4 regions of the Kitasatospora sp. NPDC096147 genome follow, and region 3 is predicted to be linked to each of the others. Evidence: riboswitches for the same ligand, from Rfam matches in the RefSeq annotation. Region 3 holds a riboswitch; each other region holds the start of a gene.
What was found. A riboswitch is a leader RNA that binds a small molecule or an ion and turns the genes downstream of it on or off. The one in region 3 is predicted to bind cobalamin.
Positions count from the first base shown of each region.

Region 1 (4,222 bases), on a different contig from region 3:
CGGCGGCCTGCAGCACCATGGTGGCGCCGACCGACCAGCCGTGGAGGATCACCCGGCCCGCGCCGCTCTCCAGGGCCAGCCGGATCGCCGCCTCGACGTCCTCCCACTCGGTGTCGCCGAAGTGGCTGAGACCGTCCGGTGACTCCGGGGCCCCCTGGTCGCCCCGGTAGGTGACGGTCAGGGTGGGGAGTTCGAGCGCGCGCAGGGCCGGGAGCACCGGGAGCGCCTGGGTGCGGTCGGCACCCGGGCCGTGGACCAGCAGGACCCAGGTGCCGCGCTTGCCCGGGGTGTACCAGGCGGGCAGGTCGCCGAGCTCGCCGAGCGCGATGGTGTCGGTGTAGCCGAGGTCGAGGGCGGAGCGCGGGTCCCCGGTGAGCACCCGTGGCGTGAACTCGACCTCGGTGCCCGGGTCCAGCGAGCCGCCGTCCACCTTCTCCAGCCGCCGGGTGACGGTCTGCGGCCCGGTGGCGAGCACCTCGCCGACCACCGCGTGCCCGCCGTTCGGCCACTCCAGCGCGTACCGGCCGGGCCGGGAGGTGGCCGTGGAGCGGGTGAGCACCACGCCGCCCGGGGCCAGGTCGTGCACCCGCAGCTCGGGAGCGCTGCCGGGCTCGGGCCGGCCGGGCTTCACCACGCCCTGGGAGGCCCGGCGGCCGATCAGCAGGACGGCCGCTCCACCGGCCCCGACGACGGTGGCGGCCACCATGGCCGCGGTTCCCCAACGCATGGCGCTCCCGGATGTACTCGGTACGGGTCTCGGACGTTGCGGTCCATTCGACCGGGGGCCGGGGCCCGGTGCCACCGGAGCGCCGCCGTAAGGGAGGAGACGGCGGGTCAGACCGGGAGGTCGGTGGGGTGACGGGACAGCAGCTGCCAGAACCGCTCCAGCGGCGGCAGGTCCGGCGGCTGCTCGGCGGCCGGGGTGGTGGCGGTGCCCCAGTGCTGCGGCACGACGTGGTCCTGCTGGAGCTCGGCGAGCACCTCCTCCAGCAGCGGACGCGGCAGCGGGACCAGCTTGGCGACCGGCTTCACCTGGCTCTGCCAGCGGCCGTCCACGCACTGGCGCAGGCACTTCTCCAAGGCGTCCTGACGGTGGGTCACCCGCGCGAAGGCCCGGAGGGTCAGGCCGAGCACCCGGGCCAGCTCGTAGGACTGCTCCGGGTCGCCGGGCCAACTGCCGGTCAGTTCGGCCTGCTCGTACGCCCGGAGGGTGATCCCGATCCGGCGGGCGGCCTGCTCCTGGCTCAGCTCCCTGGCCACCCGGAAGTCGCGCAGGCTGCCCGGGGCGGTGCCCATCAGCTGCGCGGGCGGGCACCACAGGGCTCGGGCCAGCGCGATGAACTCGGCCTCGTCCGGGCGGTACTCCCCGCTCTCCCAGCCGATCACGTGGGTGGGCAGCAGCCGCACCCCGTGGGCGGCCATCCCGGCCGCCACCTGCTCCGGGGTCAGCCCGAGGCCGGTCCGGTGGGCCCGTGCGGCGGCGGGCGAGAACGGGACCGGCGAGGGCGGGGGCGGTCTGCGGCGCATGCCCCAGACCGTAGGGGCGGCCGTGTCCGGGGCTGCACCCGCTGAACGCACGAACCGCGCTCCCGGGCCCGGGCGCGGGGTTGGAGCTTCACACCACCCCTGACGGGTGATCACCCGAGTCGGCTGGGAGATAACGACGGCGGGGCCGACACCGAGGCAGAACGCGAAGCCAGGCCCGGGGACAGAACGCGAGGCCAGGTACCGAGGCAGAACGTGCGGCCAGGGGCGGCGACAGAACGCGAGGCCGGGCACCGAGGCAGAACGTGCGGCCGGGGGCGCGAGGAACTGCGCGCAGGGGAACGGCAGCACCTGCAACTGACTGACGGTGGTTCAGTTGCACGTGCTGCCGTTCCCCTTCGCGCAGTTCCTCGCGCCCCCGGTGTAACCGAGTGCGTTCCTCGCGGCACCGGGGTGACCGCAGTGCGTTCCTCGCGAGGGCGGGGCGGCCGCGAGGTCAGTGGAGCTTGCCGAAGAGTTCCTCGATGGTGGCCGGGGTCGGCAGTTCGCCGTTCGGGGTGAGGCGGTCGACGGTGGCCGGGAGGTGGGTGGCGAGGGTGTCGGCGGCCTGGTCGGGGGTGATGCCGGCGTTGCGGGCCAGCATCTCGAGCTCGCCGGGCGGGAGGGCGGCGGCGAGTTCGGAGCCGGTGACCGGGTGGTTGTCCCCGGTGCCGACCCAGGACTTGGCCTGCATGCCGAGCCCGCCCTCCGTCAGCTGCTGGAGCAGGGCGCCGAGCCCGTTGCCGCGCCCGGCGCCGTTCGCGGCGAGCGAGCCGAGCAGGATGGAGAGCAGGTTGCCCGCGCTGCCGTTCCCGCCGCCGCTGCCACCGAGCAGGCCGCTGAGGAGTTTGCCGAGATCGGTCATCGCCGTCCTCTTGTTCTTCCGGGTCAGCCACGGCAACGCTGCCGCGCCACCGCCAGCCTGACCCGCCGCCGGGCGTGCTGCACGGTGGGGCGGGCGACCGTGTGACCAAACCCTCGACGGGCTTTGTTGACGCCCGGTCGAGGCCCGTGGTGGGATCTTTCAGCCAATCGGAGGCAAGCAGAGGAAGCCGGTGCGAATCCGGCGCGGTCCCGCCACTGTCACCGGGGAGCACGCTCGATCCATGGTCACGACGGCCCGCCCAGGCGGCTGTGGGAAGGCCCGAGGGTGTGTCCGACCCGGAAGCCAGGAGACTCTCACCCCCGTTACGTCGAGCCAGGGCGCGGACCCTGAGTGAGGACACGCACTGATGCCGCCTGCCCGGAGCCACGCCGACTCGCCCGCACCGTGCGTCGTCTGACCCCTTTTCTGCTGGGCACGGCGGCCGGCTACCTGGCGGACGCCCGCTTCGGTGACCCCCGGCGCGGCCATCCGGTGGCGCTGTTCGGCTCGGCCGCCACGGCGCTGGAGCGCCGGATCTGGCGCGACCACCGGGCGGTGGGTGCCGCGTACACCGCCGTCTGCGCGGGCGGCGTGGCCGCCGGGGCGGTGCTGGCCGGGCGGCTGGTGCGCCGCAGCCCGGTGGCCGAGGCCGCGCTGGCCGCTGCCGCGACCTTCACCGTGCTCGGCGGCAGCTCGCTGACCAGGGAGGCCCGGACCATCGGGGCGGCCCTGACGGCGGGTGATCTGACGGCGGCCCGGGAGCGCCTGCCGCACCTGTGCGGGCGGGACCCGAGCGGGCTGGACGGACAGCAGATCGCCCGTGCCGTGGTCGAGTCGGTGGCGGAGAACACCGCCGACGCGGTGGTGAACGCCCTGGTCTGGGGCGCGCTGGCGGGCACCCCTGGGCTGCTGGCCTTCCGGGCCGTCAACACGATGGACGCGATGGTCGGCCACCGCTCGCCGCGCCACCTGCGGTTCGGCTGGGCCTCGGCCCGGCTGGACGACCTGGCGGGCTGGCCGGGAGCCCGGCTGACCGCGCTGCTGACGGTGGCCGCCGCGCCGGAGCCGCGAACGGCCCGGCTGGTGTGGCGGCGTGACGGCGGATCACACCCGAGCCCGAACGCCGGGCAGGCGGAGTCGGCCTTCGCGGGCGCGCTGGGGGTGCGCCTCGGCGGCACCCTGCGGTACGGGGACCGCGTGGAGCACCGGCCGGTGCTCGGCGCCGAGCTGCGCCCCGTCGGCGTGCCGGACATCGAGCGGGCCTGCGCGCTGTCGCGCCGGGTCGGCGTGCTGGCGCTGGGCGCCGCGCTGCTCGGACGGACCGTCATCCACCGCACGCTGCACAGGAGGAGGAGCACATGAGCAACGCACTGCTGGTCGCCGGGACCACCTCGGACGCGGGCAAGAGCGTGGTGACGGCGGGCATCTGCCGCTGGCTGGCCCGGCAGGGGGTGCGGGTGGCCCCGTTCAAGGCGCAGAACATGTCGCTGAACTCCTTCGTCACCGCCGACGGCGCCGAGATCGGTCGGGCCCAGGCGATGCAGGCGCAGGCCGCCCGGGTGGAGCCGGAGGCGGCGATGAACCCGGTGCTGCTCAAGCCCGGGGCGGACGCCCGCAGCCAGGTGGTGCTGCTCGGCAAGCCGGTCGCCGAGGTCGGGGCGATGGACTACCGGGAGCGCAAGCCGTACCTGCTGGAGCGCTCGCTGGAGTGCCTGGCGGATCTGCGCAGCCGGTACGAGGTGGTGGTCTGCGAGGGCGCCGGCTCGCCGGCCGAGATCAACCTGCGGGACCGGGACATCGCCAACATGGGCCTGGCCACGGCGGCGAAGCTGC
Region 1 covers NZ_JBIWFX010000010.1:83,234-87,455, forward strand. The annotation lists gene ACIRBX_RS27500 (alpha/beta hydrolase family protein) at 1-727, opposite strand, end outside; gene ACIRBX_RS27505 (helix-turn-helix domain-containing protein) at 835-1,527, opposite strand; gene ACIRBX_RS27510 (YidB family protein) at 1,982-2,425, opposite strand; cobalamin riboswitch at 2,569-2,703, shown strand; gene ACIRBX_RS27515 (cobalamin biosynthesis protein) at 2,795-3,751, shown strand; gene ACIRBX_RS27520 (cobyric acid synthase) at 3,748-4,222, shown strand, end outside.
Region 1: another riboswitch for cobalamin. It lies ahead of ACIRBX_RS27515 (cobalamin biosynthesis protein); the one in region 3 lies ahead of ACIRBX_RS12325 (prenyltransferase/squalene oxidase repeat-containing protein).

Region 2 (4,222 bases), on a different contig from region 3:
TGCGGGTATCCGTAGCCGTCCTGCGACGGGTAGCCACCCTGCGCGGGGTAGCCCCCCGGAGCGGGGTAGCCGCTCTGCGGATGCGGGTACCCGTACGCGGCCTGCCCCGGGATCTGGCCGGGCTGCACGGGCGGGAACGCGCCCGCCGGCGCCGCCTCGTTCGGCGTCTGAGAGGGATGCTGGCCCGGAGTCGGGGCAACGTCCGGGCGTTCCGTACCGTCAGTCATAGTGCGGATGCTAGAACATGGCGCCCCGACAGCCGACGGCCTCCCCACCGAACCGATACCGAAGCGGAACCTGCCGGGGGTGTACCGGCCCCGGCGGCGGGTGACGTCCGCTCAGCCGAAGGTCCGCCGGTACGCCTGCGGGGTGGTGCCGAGCCAGCGGGTGAAGTGGTGCCGCAGAGTGGCCGCGTTGCCGAAGCCGCTGGACGAAGCCACCGTCTCCACCGGCTCGTTGGTGCCCTCCAGCAGCCGCTGGGCGAGCAGCAGGCGCTGGTTGGTGAGCCAGCGGTGCGGGGTGGTGCCGGTCTCCTGCTGGAAGCGCCGGGCGAAGGTGCGCGGGGACATGTGCGCCCGGGCCGCCAGCTGATCGACGGTCAGCTCCTGGTCCAGGTGGTGGCGCAGCCACTCCAGCAGGCCGCCGAGCGAGTCCGCGTCGCACTCCGGCAGCGGCCGGGCGACGAACTGGGCCTGCCCGCCGTCCCGGTGCGGGGCGACCACCATCCGGCGGGCGATCCCCCGGGCCACCTCCGCCCCCTGGAGCTTGCGGACCAGGTGCAGGCAGGCGTCGATGCCGGCCGCCGTACCGGCCGAGGTGATCACCGGGTCCTCGTCCACGTAGAGCACGTCCGGCTCCACGGTCGTGAGCGGGAAGCGCGCCGCCAGCCGCTCGGTGTGCTTCCAGTGCGTGGTGGAGCGGCGTCCGTCCAACAGCCCGGCGGCGCCCAGCAGGAAGGCCCCGCTACAGATCGACAGCACCCGGGCGCCCCGGTCGGCCGCGGCCCGCAGCGCCTCGATCAGCACCTGCGGGTACTCGTCCCGGACGTGGGTGGCGGCGGCGATCACCAGGTCCGCCCCGGCCAGCCGCTCGGCGCCGTGCTCCACCTCGATCCGGTACCCGGCGTGGGTGCGCAGCAGCCCGGGCCGGTCGGAGGCGACCGCGAACTCGTAGAGCGGCAGCCCGTCGTCCCGCCGGTCGAGGCCGAACACCTCGGTGGCGACGCCCAGTTCGAACGGGTGGACGTCCTCCAGGACCACGGTGACCACGTTGCGCAGCATGGCGCCAGGATGCCCGATGGCAGGATATCGACGCAATGGGTTGTTCCTGCCACTCGTGGCAGCCGGGGCCCGGCGGAAGACTCGACGGCATGGACCTCCCCTCCGCCCTCGCCCTGCTCGCGATCCTCTCCGCCTTCGGCCTGCTCGGTGCCCTGGTCGGCCGCGATGTGACCCGCAACTCCCGCCACGGGCGCGACAACTGGCACCGCCCCGGGGGCTACCCCGCCGACCCGTCGACCGCCGATCGGCTGCACGGCACCCCCGGAGCCGGTTCGGACACCCGTTCGGGCAGACTGTCCGGATGGACATCGTCATCCGCCCCGCCGTCGAGGCCGACCTCCCCGCCGTCGGCGCCGTCACCCACGAGGCGTTCGTCGGAGACGGTCACAGCCCGGCCGACGGCCCCTACGCCTCCCAACTCCTCGACGCCCGCCCGCGCTTCGAGCAGGCCGAGCTCCTCGTCGCGGCCGACCCGGCCGACGGGCAGCTGCTCGGCTGCGTGACCTTCGCCGTCGGCGGCACCCCGTTCGCCGACATCGCCGCGCCGCACGAGGGCGAGATCCGGATGCTGGCGGTCTCCGGCGCCGCCCGGGGCCGCGGCGTCGGCGAGCAGCTGGTCCGGGCGGCGATCGCCCGCAGCCGCGAGCTGGGCCTGGCCGGCATGGCCTTCTCCACCCGGCCGTCGATGACCTCGGCGCACCGGCTGTACGAGCGCCTCGGCTTCCGGCGCACCACCGAGCGGGACTGGGACGTCCGCCCCGGCGTCCGGCTGCTGGTCTACACGATGACCTTCTGAGGAGCAGCTCCGAGACCTTCCGAGCCCGCTCCGACGGCTCCGTGGGGGCGCCCGGCCGGGCGCCCCCACGGACGTGTCCGGAGGCCGCCCGACGGCCTCCTCCAAGCCCCGCAAGGGTCCTGCGATGACGGACCGGAATAGGACGATCACGGCGACGCGCCACTAGATATGGGGGCGCTCATCTCAGGCGCCACAACATGTATGCTCGCTCTCGCTGTCGATGCAGGGGAACCCGGTGGAAGTCCGGGACTGCCCCGCAGCGGTGAGCGGGCGCCCCACAACGGCCCCCCGCGAGTCCGATGACCTGCCGACGGCGTGCCACACGGCTTCCCCGCAGACGCCTTGCAGCACAGCTTTGACGTCCGGGCCTCGCGGGTGGGCCGGGGGTGATCCGCGCGCGCCGTCAGGCGTTCCGCGCGTGCTCCCCTGCGCCCGATCGGGCCCGGCAGCCATGCCGACCGCCGCCGCCAGGAGAGAAGCGCCTTGACCATCGCTGCCTCAGTTGCCCTGCCCGCCCAGGGAACCGCCGAAGACCGGACCGACCCGGGGGCCGCACTGCTCCGGCTCCTCACGGACCGCAGCGCCGACCTCCCCCAGGTGGACCCGGGCCACGTCGCGGCCGCTGCGCTGCGCGGCCGGCACGCCGGCTCGGACTTCGCCGAGCTGCGCGGCCTGGCCGTGGAGGCTGCCGCCTCGATGATCGCCGAGGACCCGCAGTACTCGAAGCTCGCCGCCCGGCTGCTGGCGCTGGAGATCCGGGACGAGGCCGTCTCGCAGGGCGCCGTCACCTTCGCCGCCTCGATCGCCGTCGGCCACGCCGAGGGCCTGATCGGCGACGTCACCGCCGCCTTCGTGGCCAAGCACGCGACCGTCTTCAACGGCCTGATCGACCCGGCCGGCGACGACCGCTTCGAGTACTTCGGCCTGCGCACCGTGCAGTCCCGCTACCTGCTGCGCCACCCGATCACCCGTCAGGTGATCGAGACCCCGCAGCACTTCCTGCTCCGGGTCGCGGCGGGCCTGGCGGTCGGCGACACCGAGCAGTCGGTGGCCGAGGTGGCCGAGCTCTACCGCCTGATGAGCCGGCTGGAGTACCTGACCTCCTCGCCGACCCTCTTCAACTCCGGCACCAAGCACCCGCAGATGTCCTCCTGCTACCTGCTGGACTCGCCGCTGGACAACCTGGACTCGATCTACAACCGGTACGCCCAGATCGCCCGGCTCTCCAAGCACGCCGGCGGCATCGGCCTGTCCTACTCGCGGATCCGCTCGCGCGGCAGCCTGATCCGGGGCACCAACGGCAAGTCCAACGGCATCGTCCCGTTCCTGCGCACCCTGGACTCCTCGGTCGCCGCGGTGAACCAGGGCGGCCGCCGCAAGGGCGCGGCCTGCGTCTACCTGGAGACCTGGCACGCGGACGTCGAGGAGTTCCTGGAGCTCCGCGACAACACCGGCGAGGAGGCCCGCCGGACCCACAACCTGAACCTCGCCCACTGGATCCCGGACGAGTTCATGCGCCGGGTGAACGCCAACGCCGACTGGTCGCTGTTCTCCCCGGCCGACGTCCCCGAGCTGGTCGACCTCTGGGGCGCCGAGTTCGACGAGGCGTACGTCAAGGCCGAGCAGGCCGGCAAGGCCGTCCGCACCATCCCGGCGCAGACCCTGTACGCCCGGATGATGCGCACCCTGGCGCAGACCGGCAACGGCTGGATGACCTTCAAGGACGCCTCCAACCGGGCCGCCAACCAGACCGCGCTGCCCGGCCGGGTGGTGCACTCCTCGAACCTCTGCACCGAGATCATCGAGGTCACCGACGACTCCGAGACCGCCGTCTGCAACCTCGGCTCGGTCAACCTGGGCGCCCACGTGGCCCCCGGCGCCACCGCCGCCGACCTGCTGGGTGCGATGGACTGGGAGCGGCTGGACGCCACCGTGCGCACCGCCGTGACCTTCCTCGACCGGGTCATCGACATCAACTTCTACCCGACCACCGAGGCGGGCACCTCCAACTCCCGCTGGCGCCCGGTCGGCCTCGGCGTGATGGGCCTCCAGGACGTCTTCTTCCAGCTCCGGCTGGACTTCGACTCCGCCGAGGCCAAGCGGCTCTCCACCCTGATCGCCGAGCGCATCATGCTCACCGCCTACG
Region 2 covers NZ_JBIWFX010000006.1:198,101-202,322, reverse strand. The annotation lists gene ACIRBX_RS21180 (LamG domain-containing protein) at 1-227, opposite strand, end outside; gene ACIRBX_RS21175 (helix-turn-helix domain-containing protein) at 339-1,280, opposite strand; gene ACIRBX_RS21170 (GNAT family N-acetyltransferase) at 1,582-2,076, shown strand; cobalamin riboswitch at 2,261-2,403, shown strand; gene ACIRBX_RS21165 (ribonucleoside-diphosphate reductase subunit alpha) at 2,560-4,222, shown strand, end outside.
Region 2: another riboswitch for cobalamin. It lies ahead of ACIRBX_RS21165 (ribonucleoside-diphosphate reductase subunit alpha); the one in region 3 lies ahead of ACIRBX_RS12325 (prenyltransferase/squalene oxidase repeat-containing protein).

Region 3 (4,222 bases):
CGACCGGCGAGGACCCGGCGGCCCGGGTCGCGGAGACCCTCACCCAGGCGTTCCACGCCCTCCAGCGCGAGCCCCGGCTCGCGGAGGCCATGGTGCGCGCCCTCTCCTTCGCCGACCGCTCGGTGGGTGCCGAGGTGGACGCCGTCTCCGCCGTCACCTCGGCCATCGTGCTGGACGCCGCCCAGCTCGGCCCCACCCCCACCCCCGCCCAGCAGGCCGCCCTCCGGGTGGTCGCCCACACCTGGCACGCCACCCTGCTGGCCTGGCTCTCCGGCCGCGCCTCCCTCGCCGAGGTCCGCGCCGACCTGCACACCGCCGCCCGCCTGCTCACCCTCTGAGCCCACGCGCCCGATCCCGTGCCCGTGAGCCCACGCCCCTGATCCCTCGTCAGGGCGCGGTGTACCCCCGGGGCAGCACGATGCTCTTGGTCTCCAGGTACTCGGCGAAGCCCTCGGGGCCGAACTCGCGGCCGACGCCGGACTGCTTGTAGCCGCCGAACGGGACGCCGCAGTCGAGCAGGAAGGTGTTGACCGCGTAGGTGCCGGTGCGGATCCGGCGGGCGATGTCCAGGCCGTGCTCGACGTCTGCGGTCCAGACCGAGCCGGAGAGGCCGAACTCGGAGTCGTCCGCCAGCCGGACGGCCTCCTCCTCGTCCTGGTAGGGCAGCAGGCAGACCACCGGCCCGAAGACCTCCTCACGGGCGATCCGGCTGTCGTTGCGGACCTCGTCGAAGAGCGTCGGCTCGACGTACCAGCCGCGCTCCAGGCCGGCCGGCACCCCGCCGCCGGTGAGCAGCTTGGCGCCCTCGGCCCGGGCCAGCTCGATGTAGTCCAGGCTGCGCTGCCGCTGACGGGCCGTCACCAGCGGGCCGACCGCCGTCTCCGGGTCCATCGGGTCGCCGGTCCTCAGGGCGGCCACGGCGGCGGTGAAGCGCTCGGCCAGCTCGGCGTGGTGCGCGGCGGGGAGCAGGATCCGGGTCTGGGCGACGCAGGCCTGGCCGTTGTTGAGGTAGGCGGCGGCGACCAGCGAGCGGACGGTGCGCTCCGGGTCGGCGTCGGGGAGCACGATCGCGGCGGACTTGCCGCCGAGTTCGAGGGTCACCTTCTTCAGGGTGCGGGCCGCACTGGCCATCACCAGCCGCCCGGCGGCGGCCGAGCCGGTGAACGAGACCTTGTCCACACCGGGGTGGCCGACCAGGTAGGCGCTGGTCTCCCGGTCGGCCGGGAGGACGGAGAGCACGCCCTCGGGCAGCCCGGCCTCCCGGACCACCTCGGCCAGCACGTAGGCGTCGAGCGGCGTCTCCGGCGAGGTCTTCAGCACCACCGTGCAGCCCGCCAGCAGGGCCGGCGCCAGCTTGGAGGCGATGCAGAACTGCGGGACGTTCCACGGCACCACGGCCGCCACCACCCCGGCCGGCTCGGTGCGCACCAGGGCCCGGCCGAAGGCACCGTCCCGGAGCTCCTCGAAGACGTGCGCCTCGGCCACCTTGAGATAGGCGTCCCAGATCGCCACCGGCCCCTGCCCCTGGGCCGGCAGGCTCCAGGAGATCGGCGAGCCGTTCTGAGCGGTGATCAGCTCGGCCAGCTCGCGGGCCCGGGCGGCCAGGCCGTCCCGGATCCGGCGGACCACCGCGATCCGCTCGGCCGGGGAGGTGCGCGGCCACGGCCCCTCGTCGAAGGCCCGCCGGGCGGCGGCCACCGCGCGGTCGACGTCCGCCTCGGCGGCGTGCGGCACCCGGCCGATCACCTGCTCGGTGTGCGGGGAGCGGACCTCGATCACCCCCGGGCCGGCCGGCCCGGTCCAGGCTCCCCCGATGAACAGCTCGCCGTGCTCGACCACCCCGGTCATCCCCGACTCCTCCACTCACGCCCGAAACTGATACCTGTTCCAGTCCGTTTCTAGTGCGTCCCGCAGGGCGGCGTCCAGACCGCGTCACCCGGACGGGAACGGACCGTGTCGGCACGGACCGGACCTTTCGGGCGGTTAGAGTCTGTAGCCGCCGGTACAACTTCATCCGCTCCTCGACGGGGGAAGCCGGTGGGACTCCGGCACTGACCCGCAGCCGTGAAAGTCGGAATGCCCGTCCGGGAGCGAGCGGCCACGTCGAGGTCCACGGGCGGTGCCCCCACACCGCCGCAACCGCTCACCGAAAGGTCCAAGCACCGCCATGCTCACCACCACCCGCGCAGGCACAGCCGCGCTGGCCACCGCCACCCTGGCCGCCGCCCTGCTGGCCGGCACCGCCGCCCCCGCCCTCGCGGACACCCCGTCGGCCTCCCCCTCCCCCGTCGCGGCACCGGCCGCCGTCTACGGCAAGGGCGACCCGAGCTACGACGGGGTGTGGCGGCAGTCGCTGGCCCTGATCGCCCTCGCCAACTCCGGCGTGGTGCCCGCCGACGACGCGGTGAACTGGCTCACCGGCCAGCAGTGCGCGGACGGCGGCTGGCCCTCGTACCGGGCCGCCGGCACCGACCCGGCCGGCTGCGACACCAAGACCGAGGACAGCAACGCCACCGCGATGGCGATCCAGGCGCTGAGCAAGCTGGAGGGCCACCAGAACGCGGTCAGCCGGGGCGTCGAGTGGCTGAAGCGGGTTCAGAACCCGGACGGCAGCTGGGCGTACAACCCGGGCAACCCGGGCGACGCCAACTCCACCGGACTGGCCGTCAGCGCGCTGCTCACCGTCGGCACCGACCCTGCGGCGGTGGCCAAGGACGGCAAGAGCGCCTACGACGGCCTGGCACTCTTCCAGCTCGGCTGCGCCGCCCCGGTCGGCCAGCGCGGCGCCTTCGCCTACCAGCCCGCCCCGGACGGCACGCTCGCCCCCAACGGACTGGCCACCGCCCAGGCCGCCCTGGCCGCGGCCGGCGGCAAGCTGCCCGTCACCAACACCAACCGGGTGGACGCCGCGCCCAAGCCGCTGGACTGCTCCACCGCCACCTCCGGCCCGGTGCCGCGCGCGGCCTCCGCCGAGGCGGTCTCGGCCCACCTGGTCGGGCAACTGGCCATCGACGGCCAGCACCTGATGCTCACCACCCCCGGCGCCGCCCCCACCCCCGACTTCGCCGCCACCGCCTGGGCCGCCCTCAGCCTGATCCAGGCCGGCCACCCGAAGGAGGCGGCCGGTCCGACCGACTGGCTGGCCGGCAACGGCTACGCCTGGGCCACCAAGGGTCCGTCCGGCACCGACGCCTCCGCCGCCGCCACCCTGGTGCTGACCGCCCAGGCGGCCAAGCTGGACCCGCTCAACTTCGGCGGCAGCAACATCCTCCAGCTGCTGATCGACTCCGGCCCGGCCCCCAAGTCGGTGCCGCCGGCCGCCGGCGCCGCCGCCTCGGACTACCCCAAGGGCACCAAGGCCCCCGGCTCCAGCATCACCGAGGCCGAGAACAACGGCGGCTTCTCCCCGTTCTGGCTGATCGGCGTCGGCCTGCTGATCGGCATCGGCGGCGGCCTGCTGATCAGCCTCCAGCGCAAGCGCGGCAACCACACCCCGGGCGGCGCCGCCAAGCCCGCCACGGCGCCCACCACGACGCGCACCACCGAGCCCGCCGCCCCGGGCGCCACGTCGGACGGCTCGTCGGACGGTTCGTCGGACGGCTCGTCGGGCACCGCGAAGCCCGCCGAGGCCCCGGCCGAGGGCAAGGACGGCGAGCAGAAGTGACGCCCCGTCAGCCCGGTGCGGCGGTGGCCCCGGCCGCCGCCGCACCGGCCTCCCCCGTGCAGCGGGCCCTGGCCCTACCGCTGGCCCTACCGCTGGCCGTCCTGCTGCTCGTCCTCCTCCCCGCCCCCGCGCACGCCACCGGCTACCGCTACTGGTCCTTCTGGAAGTCCACCGGCTCCGCCTGGACCTACCAGCAGCAGGGCCCGGCCGTGTACGTGCCGCCGGACGGCAGCGTGGACGGCTGGCGCTTCGCGGTCAGCCCGGACGGCGGCCAAGACGCCGCCCGGCCCGGCAGTACCGGAGACTTCGCCGCGCTCTGCGCCGACACCCCGGCGCAGAGCGGCCGGAAGCGGGTCGCCGTCGTGCTGGACTTCGGCACCACCGCCGACGCCCCGTCCGGCGAGACCCCGCCCACGCCCTCCCCGCGCACCGGCTGCGCGGTGGTGGCGACGGCCGCCTCCTCCGCCGAGGTGCTGGCGGCCGTGGCCCCACCGCTGCGCTACGACTCGGCCGGCATCCTCTGTGCCATCTCCGGTTACCCGAAGGCGGGTTGCGGCG
Region 3 covers NZ_JBIWFX010000003.1:373,027-377,248, forward strand. The annotation lists gene ACIRBX_RS12315 (TetR family transcriptional regulator) at 1-338, shown strand, start outside; gene ACIRBX_RS12320 (aldehyde dehydrogenase) at 388-1,848, opposite strand; cobalamin riboswitch at 1,984-2,103, shown strand; gene ACIRBX_RS12325 (prenyltransferase/squalene oxidase repeat-containing protein) at 2,168-3,664, shown strand; gene ACIRBX_RS12330 (SCO2322 family protein) at 3,661-4,222, shown strand, end outside.

Region 4 (4,222 bases), on a different contig from region 3:
GTGACCTCGTCGCGCAGGGCGAGGGCGACCTGGCGGGCGGTGTCGCCGAGCGGCTGGTCGTCGCGGACGAAGGACCAGGCGAGCATGGTGACCGGGCCGGTGAGCATGCCCTTGACCGGACGCTCCGTCAGCGACTGGGCGTAGCGCTGCCACTCGACGGTCATCGGCGTGGGGCGGGAGATGTCGCCGGCCAGCACCGGCGGCCGGACGTAGCGCGTGCCGTAGGACTGCACCCACCCCTGCTGGGTGGCCAGGTAGCCGGTGAGCTGCTCGGCGAAGTACTGCACCATGTCGTTGCGCTCGGGCTCGCCGTGCACCAGCACGTCCAGCCCGGCCTTCTCCTGGTACTCGATGACCTCGCGGACCTCGTCCTCCATCCGCTCCTGGTAGGCCGCGGCGTCGATCCGGCCGGCCCGCAGGTCGGCCCGGGCGACGCGGAGCTCGGTGGTCTGCGGGAAGGAGCCGATGGTGGTGGTGGGCAGCAGCGGCAGCTCCAGCCGGGCGCGCTGGGCGACGGCCCGCTCCGGGTAGGCCTGGGCACGGTGGGCGTCGGCCTCGGTGGTGGCCGCGACCCGGGCCCGGACGGCGGGGTCGTGGGTGATCGGGGAGGTGGCGCGGGAGGCCAGATCGGCCCGGTTGGCGGCGAGTTGGGGGGCGATGGTGTCGGTGCCCTCGCGCAGGCCGCGGGCCAGCAGGGCGACCTCGGCGGCCTTCTGGCGGGCGAAGGCCAGCCAGCGGGCGATCTGCGGGTCGAGGTCGCGCTCGGCGGCGGCGTCGATCGGCACGTGCAGCAGCGAGCAGGAGGCGGCGATGTCCACCCGGTCGGCCAGGCCGAGCAGGGTGGCCAGGGTGGTGAGGGACTTCTCCAGGTCGTTGATCCAGATGTTGCGGCCGTCCACCACCCCGGCCACCAGGCGCTTGCCGGGCAGGCCGCCGGCGGCGGCGAGGTCGTCCAGGTTGGCGGCGGCCGGGCCGGTGAAGTCCAGCGCGACGCCCTCGATCGGTGCCTTGGCGAGCACCTTGAGTGCCTCGCCCGCCCGGTCGAAGTAGGTGGCGGCCAGGATCCTCGGGCGGTCGGCGAGGGCGCCGAGATCGCGGAACACCCGGGTGGCGGCGTTGAGTTCGGCCGGGGTGCGGTCCTGCACCAGGGCGGGCTCGTCCAGCTGGACCCACTCGGCGCCGGCCGCCTTCAGGGCGGCCAGCAGCTCGGCGTACACCGGCAGCAGGCGGTCCAGCAGGGTGATCGGCTGGAAGTCGGCGGCCACGCCCGGGGCGGGCTTGGCCAGCAGCAGGTAGGTCAGCGGGCCGAGCAGCACCGGGCGGGCCTTGTGGCCGAGGGCGAGCGCCTCGCGCAGCTCGCCGACCGCCTTCTCGGGGTTGGCGGTGAAGACCGTGTCCGGGCCCAACTCCGGCACCAGGTAGTGGTAGTTGGTGTCGAACCACTTGGTCATCTCCAGCGGCGCGACGTCCTGGGTGCCGCGTGCCATGGCGAAGTAGCCGTCCAGCGCGTCGGCCTCCACGGCCGCGCGGTGGCGGGCCGGGATCGCACCGACGGCGACCGTGGTGTCCAGCACGTGGTCGTAGAACGAGAAGTCTCCGGTGGGCACTTCGGTGAGGCCGGCCCCGGCGAGCTGGCGCCAGTTGGTGCACCGCAGTTCGGCGGCGGTGGCGTGCAGGGCAGCGGCACTGACGGTGCCCTTCCAGTACCCCTCGATCGCCTTCTTCAGCTCCCGGCCCTGGCCCTGCCGGGGGTAGCCGTACACGGTGGCCTGCGGGCCGGTGGAACTCGTGGTCACGGAACTCTCCTTCGCGAGTCGCGCTGCGATCCCGGGAGAGCGCGCGGGCGAGGAGGTACGACAGCCGGGGCGCGGCACCAGGATGTGCCCGCCCGTTCCGCCGACCCGCCCACGAGGTCACCGAGATCACCGCGTGCGGGGTGCACGCGGGCAGTGGCAGGTCTTCGGACTCGCGGGCCCGCCCGGTCTCGATCGATCGAGGGCCGGGCACCTACTGGCCGTCGCTTCCCGGGTCCGGTACGGACCCAGTGCGTGTGACGGCGGTCGTTCCCACTCACCGCTGCGGGGCAGTCCCGGAATGGCCTGATGGACGGCGTCACCGGGTTCCCTCTTACGACGCTCCTGCCTGGCGGACAGGGCGAACCAGCTGCGGGGCACAGCCTAGGCCCTCGGGCGGGGCGCGTCATGGACGTCCGCATGTCGGATGCCCGGGTGAGACGCCGGCCCGGGGCCGGGCCGACGGCTCCTCCGGGCGGCCCGGGACCACGGTCCCCCTCCGGCGCCCCGGCCGGAGCAGGCTCCCGGCGGCGTTCTCGTCCTCGGCGCCGACGAGTTGACGGCCCCTCGGCTGATCTTCTGGGAGAGCGCCGGGGACGGCCCCGGCGCACCGGACCACCGAGGAGCCCCCGTGAACCAGCACGCACCGCAGCACCCCGCCCAGCCCCGCCGGGGCGGCGCCCGCCTCGGGGTGGCGGCGGCCGTGGCCGCCACCGTCGCGGCCGGTGTCCTGACCCCCGCCGCCTCCGCCGCCCCGCGCCCGGACGTCGTGCAGCAGCGCCTCGACGCCCTGGTCGCGAAGGACGGCGTGCCCGCCGCGCTGGCCACCGTCAAGGGCCGCGACGGCCGCACCCGCACCTACACCGCCGGGGTCGGCGACGCGGTCACCAAGTCCCGGGTGCCGGTGGACGGCCAGCTGCGGATCGGCAGCAACTCCAAGGCGTTCACCGCCGTCGTGGTGCTCCAGCTGGTCGCCGAGGGCAAGGTCGGCCTGGACCGCCCGGTCGAGACCTACCTGCCCGGCCTGGTGCGCGGGGACGGCATCGACGGCCGGAAGATCACCGTCCGTCAGCTGCTCCAGCACACCAGCGGCCTGCCGGAGTACGTGAACCAGGCCGCCGCCCTGAACGACCCGAAGCGCTACTACGAGCCGCGTGAACTCCTGGACACCGCGCTGGCGCAGAAGGCGCACTTCGCCCCCGGTGCCGGCTGGGAGTACAACAACACCAACTTCCTGCTGGCCGGCCTGATCATCCAGAAGGTCACCGGGCGCCCGCTCGGTGAGGAGATCGGCAAGCGGATCGTCGACCGGATCGGCCTGCGCCACACCTACTTCCCCAAGCCCGGCGACACCACGATCCGGGAGGCCCACCCGAAGGGCTACCAGCGCGGGGCGGACGGATCGCTGCGCGAGTACACCGAACTGGACCCGTCCTGGGGTTGGGCCGCCGGTGCGATGATCTCGACCAACACCGACGTCACCCGGTTCTACACCGCCCTCCTGACGGGGCGTCTGCTGCCCGCCGCCCAGCTGGCCGAGATGCGCACCACCGTCGCCGCCGACCAGGTCGGCCCCGGCGTCCGCTACGGCCTGGGCCTGGTCAGCCGCCCGCTCTCCTGCGGCGGCGTCGCCTGGGGCCACGGGGGGACCATCCCGGGCTACGACACCGCCGGCGGCGTCACCGAGGACGGCCGCGCCGTGAACATCGCCGTCACCACCATCCCGGACGCCGCCACCGCCAAGCACATCGAGGAGGCGGTCGACGCGGCGCTCTGCCGCTGACCCCCGACCGCCGCCCCCGCCCCACCACCCTTGGAGACCTGATGCACCACCCCGCCCCGCAGGGCGCGGCCCGCCACCTCCGCCGCCTGCGGCACGCCACGGTGGCGGCCGCCACCGCCGGGATCGCCCTGACCGCCCTCGCCCCGGCCGCCCCGCCGGCCTCCGCCGCCCGCCCGGACGTCGTGCAGCAGCGCCTCGACGCCCTGGTGAGGGACGACGGGATGCCCGCCGCCCTGGCCACCGTGAAGGGCCGCGACGGCCGCAGCCGCACCTACGTGGCCGGCGTCGGTGACCTCGCCACCGGCGCCCGGGTGCCCGTGGACGGGCAGATCCGGGCCGGCAGCAACACCAAGGCGTTCACCGCCGTGGTGGTCCTGCAACTGGTCGCCGAGGGCAGGATCGGCCTGGACGCGGCCGTCGAGACCCACCTGCCGGGCCTGCTGCGCGGGGACGGCTTCGACGGCCGGCGGATCACGGTCCGTCAGCTGCTCCAGCACACCAGCGGCCTGCCCGACTACATGGACGCCCCCGCGCTGGCCGACTTCACCACCATCCAGTACCGGTACTTCGAGCCGCGCGAGCTGCTCGACGGGGCGCTGGCCCAGCCGGCCCGGTTCGCCGCCGGGACGGCCTGGGAGTACAGCAA
Region 4 covers NZ_JBIWFX010000008.1:19,820-24,041, reverse strand. The annotation lists gene metE (5-methyltetrahydropteroyltriglutamate--homocysteine S-methyltransferase) at 1-1,796, opposite strand, end outside; cobalamin riboswitch at 1,951-2,162, opposite strand; gene ACIRBX_RS23995 (serine hydrolase domain-containing protein) at 2,425-3,576, shown strand; gene ACIRBX_RS23990 (serine hydrolase domain-containing protein) at 3,618-4,222, shown strand, end outside.
Region 4: another riboswitch for cobalamin. It lies ahead of metE (5-methyltetrahydropteroyltriglutamate--homocysteine S-methyltransferase); the one in region 3 lies ahead of ACIRBX_RS12325 (prenyltransferase/squalene oxidase repeat-containing protein).